DNA from 2 places in the Xenophilus sp. genome. Region 2 is predicted to be linked to the other one. Evidence: predicted binding sites of a transcription regulator. Region 2 holds the regulator's gene; the other holds the start of a gene.

Region 1 (3,399 bases), on a different contig from region 2:
ACGGCGCCTACGGCTACGAGACGGCCAAGGGCCTGTACGAGCCCTTCGACAGGCTGGTGGACCCCGATCCCGAGACCCGCGAGGTGCTGGCGAAGGTGATCGCCGGCACCGTGGGCGCGGGCTGGCCGGCCTACGTGGCGATCAACAACAAGGCGGAAGGCTCGGCGCCGCTGAGCGTGCAGGCGCTGGCGCAGGCCGTGGCGGCGCGCGCCGCCGGCGGCTGATGAAGGCCGGCCGTCAGTCCTTCGCCACCAGGGCCTTGTTCAGCCCCAGGGCGGCCAGCGTGCAGGCGGCGCCCGACAGCAGGTACAGGCTCAGGTAGCCCAGCCCGAAGTGGGCCGACAGGCCCAGCGCCACCACCGGCGCGAAGGCGGCGCCGATCAGCCAGGCGAAGTCCTGCGTGAGCGCCGCGCCGGTGTAGCGGAAGCGCGGCGTGAAGTTGGACGTCACCGCGCCGGCCGCCTGCCCGTACGACAGGCCCAGCAGCGTGCAGCCCAGCAGGATGAACACGTCCTGGCCCAGCGTGCCGCCGTTGAGCAGCGTCGGCGCAAAGCCGCTGAAGACCGCGATCATGCCGGCCAGCGTGCCCAGCGTGCGGCGGCGGCCGTAGCGGTCGGCCACCAGGCCGGAGACGACCACGCCCACGGCGATCAGGAAGCCGCCCACGATCTGCACGCCGAGGAAGCCGGTGATCGACTGCTCGGTATACAGGTGGATCCACGACAGCGGGAACACCGTCACCAGGTGGAACAGCGCATAGCTGGCCAGCGCGGCGAAGGCGCCGATGAACAGGTTGTAGCCCTGGGTGCGCACCAGCTCGCCGGCCGGCACCGGCTCCAGTTCGCTGCGCTCCAGCAGCCGCTCGTACTCGGGCGTCACCACCAGCCGCAGGCGGGCGAACAGCGCCACCACGTTGATGGCGAAGGCGACGAAGAAGGGATAGCGCCAGCCCCAGGAGAGGAAGTCGTCCTGCGACAGGCTGCCGTAGAGGAAGGCGAACAGCGCGCTGGCCAGGATGAAGCCCACCGGCGCGCCGAGCTGGCCCAGCATCGCGTACCAGCCGCGGCGGTTGGGGGGCGCGCTCAGCGCGAGCAGCGAGGGCAGCCCGTCCCACGAGCCGCCCAGCGCCAGCCCCTGCCCGACGCGCAGCACCGCCAGCAGCAGCACGGCCTTGGTGCCGAGCGTCTCGTAGCCGGGCAGGAAGGCGATGCCCACCGTGCAGGTGCCGAGCAGGAACAGCGCGATGGTCAGCTTGGTGGCACGCCCCCAGCGGCGCTGGATCGCCATCGAGATCGCGGTGCCGACGGGCCGCGCGATGAAGGCGAAGGCGAAGATGGTGAAGGCGAACAGCACCCCCTCCAGCCGCTGGTGCAGCGGGAAGAACAGCTGCGGGAACACCAGCACCGAGGCGATGCCGTAGACGAAGAAGTCGAAATACTCGGAGGCGCGGCCGATCACCACGCCGACGGCGATGTCGCCCGGCGACACGCTGTGGTCGCCGTGGACCTCGTGCGGTTGTGCATCGGCGTCCGGCGCCGGCGGGAAGGAAGGCGGATAGGTGATGCTGGACATCAGGGCAGGTCTCCTGCGCGCGGCCCCGCGGCACTGGACGAGGCGCAGCAAGGGGCACTATAAGGTGGCGGGCGGCGCATTGACATAGGACAAAACGTCCTATCGCCTCCGGGCCGGCCGCGCGTTAGATTCGTCCCGTTCGCAACCCGTACCAACCCGGAGCGACCGTGCCGTCGCCGCCGAGATGCCCAGCATGCGTCTACCCAATCCTCTTCGGGCCCTGCCCCTGCTCGCCGCGACCAGCCTGCTGGCCGGCTGCAACCTGGTGGTGCTCAACCCTGCCGGCGACGTGGCCGCCCAGCAGGGGCAGATGGTGGTGATCTCCACCCTGCTCATGCTGCTGATCATCGTGCCGGTGATCATCCTGATCCTGCTGTTCGCCTGGCGCTACCGCCAGGGCAGCCGGCATGCCGAGACCGACTACGCCCCCGACTGGGACCACTCGACCAAGCTGGAGCTGGTGATCTGGGCCGCGCCCCTGGTCATCATCATCGCGCTGGGCGCGCTGACCTGGATCGGCACCCACAAGCTCGACCCCTACCGCCCGCTGGACCGCATCGCCTCCGGCAAGCCGGTGCCCGAGGGCGTGAAGCCGCTGGAGGTCGAGGTGGTCTCGCTGGACTGGAAGTGGCTGTTCATCCTGCCCGAGCAGGGCATCGCCACCGTCAACGAGCTGGCGGCGCCGGTGGACCGGCCGATCCGCTTCAGGCTCACCTCCAGCTCGACCATGAACGCGTTCTACGTGCCCGACCTGGCCGGCATGATCTACACGATGCCCGGCATGCAGACCGAGCTGAACGCCGTCATCAACCGGCCGGGCGTGTTCCACGGCATGTCGTCCCACTACAGCGGCACCGGCTTCTCGGGCATGACCTTCAAGTTCCACGGCCTGAGCGAGCAGGACTTCGCCCGGTGGGTGGCCCGGGCCAAGGCCGAGGGCAAGCCGCTGACGCGCGACGCCTACCGCGACCTCGCCCGCCCCAGCGAGCGCCATCCGGTCGAGCGCTTCGCCTCGGTCGATCCGAACCTGTACCAGCGCGTGCTCAACCTGTGCGTCGAGGACGGCCAGCGCTGCATGCACGAGACGATGGCCTCGGACGCGCTGCGCGGCCGCGCCCGCGTCAACGGGGCGCTGTTCGCCAAGGCCCAGGCGCAATCGATCTGCACGCCCGGCATGCCGGTCGCGCTGGCGGACAACTGAGGCACGCGCGCCGCCGCTGCCAACCTGAGTGTGAGTGACAAGAACCATGTCTGAACCTTCTTCGGCGCCGACCCACTGGCTCCTGGGCCGGCTGACCTGGGACTCGGTGCCCATGGCGCACGAGCCCATCCTGCTGTGGACCTTCGTGGCCGTCGTGCTGGGCGGCATCGCCCTGCTGGCCCTGATCACCCGCTACCGGCTCTGGGGCCCGCTGTGGCGCGACTGGTTCTGCACCATCGACCACAAGAAGATCGGCATCATGTACATGGTGCTGGGCGTGGTGATGCTGCTGCGCGGCTTCTCCGACGCGATCATGATGCGCCTGCAGCAGGCCATGGCCTTCGGCGACAACATGGGCTACCTGCCGCCGCACCACTACGACCAGATTTTCACCGCCCACGGCGTGATCATGATCTTCTTCGTGGCCATGCCCTTCGTCACGGGCCTGATGAACTACGTGGTGCCGCTGCAGATCGGCGCGCGCGACGTGTCCTTCCCCTTCCTGAACAACTTCAGCTTCTGGATGACCACCGCCGGCGCGGTGCTGGTGATGCTGTCGCTGTTCCTCGGCGAGTTCTCCACCTCCGGCTGGCTGGCGCTGTCGAACCTGGGCAACCAGAACCCGG
Region 2 (3,399 bases):
CAGCCGGTGGGCGTGACCTCGATGGCGTGCGCATCCACCCGCACCAGGCCCTCGTCGGCCAGCGACTGCAGCGCCTCCAGTTCGGCCGCGAAATGGCGCCGGAAGTCGATCAGGTGCGCCGCGCCCACCGCCTCGAAGTCCACCCGCCCCTGGCACATCAGGGCCATGATGACGGTGCGCCGCAGCAGGTCGTCGCGCGTCAGGGCCAGGCCCCGCACCACGGGCAGGCGGCCCTGGCCGATCAGGTCGTAGTACTCCTCCAGCGACTTGGCGTTCTGGCTGTAGGTGGCGCCCACGCGTCCGATCGCCGACACGCCGAGGCCGATGATGTCGCAATCCGGCTGCGTGCTGTAGCCCTGGAAGTTGCGGTGCAGCCGCCCCTGCCGCCGGGCGACGGCCAGCGTGTCGTCGGGCAGCGCGAAGTGGTCCATGCCGATGTAGCTGTAGCCGGCCTCGGCGAAGGACGCGATGGCGCGCGAGAGCATGTCGACCTTGGCGCCGGCAGGCGGCAGTTCGGCGGCGTCGATGCGGCGCTGCGGCTTGAAGCGCTCGGGCAGGTGGGCGTAGGCGTACAGCGCGATGCGGTCGGGTCGCAACTCGCCCACCTGGGCCAGCGTCCGCTCGAAGGACTCGGCGTTCTGGCGCGGCAGGCCGTAGATCAGGTCGACGTTGATCGAGCCGAAGCCCAGGCGCCGCGCGGCCCCCACCAGGGCGAACACCTCGGCCGCCGGCTGCACGCGGTGCACCGCCTTCTGCACGTCCGGGTCGAAGTCCTGCACGCCGAAGCTCAGCCGGTTGAAGCCCAGTTCGGCCAGGCGGGCCAGCCGCGCCTCGTCGACGGTGCGCGGGTCGACCTCGATGGAGTATTCGCCCTGCGGCGCGAGGGCGAAGGCCTGGCGCAGCATGTCCATCAACTGCCCCAGCTCGCCGTCGTTCAGGAAGGTGGGCGTGCCGCCGCCCAGGTGCAGCTGGCTGACCGGCGCGCCCTGCCCCAGGTGCTCGACCTGCAGCGCGATCTCGCGGCGCAGGTACTGCAGGTACTCGCGCCCCTTCTCGTGCCGCTTGGTGACGATCTTGTTGCAGGCGCAGTAGTAGCACAGCGAGTGGCAGAAGGGGATGTGGACGTACAGCGACAGCGGCAGGCCCGCCGCGCGGCCGGCCTGCCGGCGCTGGGCCAGCGCCTGGGCGTAGTCGTCGGCGCCGAAGGCCTCCACGAAGCGGTCGGCCGTGGGATAGGAGGTGTAGCGCGGGCCGGGCACGTCGAAGCGGCGCAGCAGCGCCGGGGACAGCGCGGGCTCGGCGGCCGCCGCAGCGGGGGCGGCGGGAGAAGGGTGGAGGGTCAGCGGACTCATCGTGGCGGCCGGGGTGGGCAAAGCTCCCGTGGCGGGGTACCCTCGCACTGTGCGGCGGTTGGGCTTCGGCTTGTTTGACCTGGATCAATCCGCTGGAGGATTGCGCGCGCACAATGCCGTCGAGGGCCGCGGATCCGCGCCTCGTGCCCGTCGGCGCCACCGTCGGACCGACTCACCTGATGACCATGACGCCCGAAAAGATCAAAGTCGCCTGCTCGAACTGCAACCTGCGGGAGCTTTGCATGCCGGTGGGCCTGCAGCCGACCGAACTGGAGCGCATCGACGACCTCGTGGCCACGCGGCGCAAGGTCAAACGCAAGGAGACGCTGTTCCGCAACGGCGAGCGCTTCTCGGCGCTCTACGCCATCCGCACCGGCGTCTTCAAGACCCAGGTGACGGCCGAGGACGGGCGCGACCAGGTCACCGGCTTCCAGATGGCCGGCGAGATCATCGGCCTGGACGGCATCGTCAACAACCACCACACCTGCGACGCCGTGGCGCTGGAGGACGCGGAGGTCTGCGTGATGCCCTTCGACCGCATCGAGGAGCTGTCGCGCGAGGTCACGGCGCTGCAGCGCCACGTGCACCAGATCATGAGCCGCGAGATCGTGCGCGAGCACGGCGTGATGCTGCTGCTGGGCAGCATGCGCGCCGAGGAACGCCTGGCCGCCTTCCTGCTCAACCTGGTGCAGCGCCTGCACGCGCGCGGCTTCTCGGCCAGCGAACTGGTGCTGCGCATGACGCGCGAGGAGATCGGCAGCTACCTGGGCCTGAAGCTGGAGACCGTGAGCCGCACGCTCTCCAAGTTCGTCGAGGACGGCCTGGTCGAGGTGAACCAGCGCCACGTGCGCATCCTTGACGCGGATGCGCTCAAGCGGCTGGTGAACCCCACCGTCTGCGCCTGATGCGGCGCCTGCCGGCTAGCGCCCCAGTTCCTTGGCGCTGACGCCGGCGATGCCCCAGTTCTCCTTGGGCACCTCCTGGATCCAGACGCGCACGTTGGCCATCGGCGCGCCGGTGGCCTCCACCAGCGCCTGCGAGACCTTCTCGATCACCGCCTTCTTCTGCGCCTCGGTGCGGCCTTCGATCATGTAGATCTGGGCGAAGGGCATGGTCGTGCCTCCCTGCGCTCAGGCGAAGCGCAGCCCGACGCTGCCCATGCCCTGCACGCGCAGCGTCACCGCGTCGCCGGCCTCCACCGCCACCGCCTCGGTGGCGCCGCCCGAGAGGATCAGGCTGCCGGCAGGAATCTCCCTGCCCTGCCGGCCCAGGTGGTTGGCCAGCATGGCGACCGCGGCGGCCGGGTGGCCCAGCACCGAGGCGCCGGCCCCCAGCGCCACCGGCGCGCCGTTCTTCTCCAGCACGATGCCGACGGTGCGCAGGTCCACCTGCTCGGGCCGCAGCGCCCGGCCGCCGACCACGAAGCGCGCGGCCGAGGTGTTGTCGGCCACCACGCTCTTGAGGTCGAACTTGAAGTCGCGGTAGCGGCTGTCGATCACCTCGATGCCGGGCAGCACGAAGTCGGTGGCCGCGAGCACGGCGCCGATGTGGCAGCCCGGCCCCTTGAGCGCGTGCTTGAGCACGAAGGCGATCTCGGGCTCGACCTTGGGGTGGATCAGCCCGGCCGTCTTCACCGCAGCGCCCTCGGGCACGCTGAACGCGTCCACGAGGAAGCCGAAGACGGGGCTGTCCACGCCCATCTGCTTCATCTTGGCGTGCGAGGTCAGGCCGGCCTTCAGGCCGACCACGCGCGCACCGCGGGCCAGCTTGCGCGCGAGGATCGCGTCCTGGATCGCGTAGGCGTCGTCCCAGTCCATGCCGGGATGCTCGTCGGTGATCTTGGGCGTGTCCCGCGCCTCCAGTTCGCAGGTCTCCAGGTGGGCGGCGAGCTGGTCGATGGTGTTCCTGTCGAGTGCCATGCGCCTCCCCTTCAGGCAGCCAGCAGGCCGCGTTCGCGCGCCAGGGTCAGCGCGGTGTCCTCGATCATGTCCTCCTGCCCGCCGACCATGCCGCGCCGGCCCAGCTCCACCAGCAGCTCGCGCGCGGG

The links. The regulator FNR, encoded in region 2, switches genes on or off when oxygen is low (the NO sensors DNR and NnrR bind a similar motif). The targets are predictions, from matches to a motif close to TTGATNNNNATCAA.
Region 1: a site for FNR is predicted at 1,652-1,665, ahead of cyoA (ubiquinol oxidase subunit II). Genes of this name have one in related genera too.

What each region holds. Positions count from the first base shown of each region.
Region 1 is NZ_JBIQNC010000002.1:86,100-89,498, forward strand. It holds gene ACIY1X_RS01080 (DUF72 domain-containing protein) at 1-224, shown strand, start outside; gene ACIY1X_RS01085 (MFS transporter) at 238-1,572, opposite strand; gene cyoA (ubiquinol oxidase subunit II) at 1,766-2,773, shown strand; gene cyoB (cytochrome o ubiquinol oxidase subunit I) at 2,820-3,399, shown strand, end outside.
Region 2 is NZ_JBIQNC010000006.1:17,415-20,813, reverse strand. It holds gene hemN (oxygen-independent coproporphyrinogen III oxidase) at 1-1,352, opposite strand, end outside; gene fnr (fumarate/nitrate reduction transcriptional regulator Fnr) at 1,538-2,257, shown strand; gene ACIY1X_RS02405 (2-hydroxymuconate tautomerase) at 2,273-2,464, opposite strand; gene dmpH (2-oxo-3-hexenedioate decarboxylase) at 2,483-3,271, opposite strand; gene dmpG (4-hydroxy-2-oxovalerate aldolase) at 3,283-3,399, opposite strand, start outside.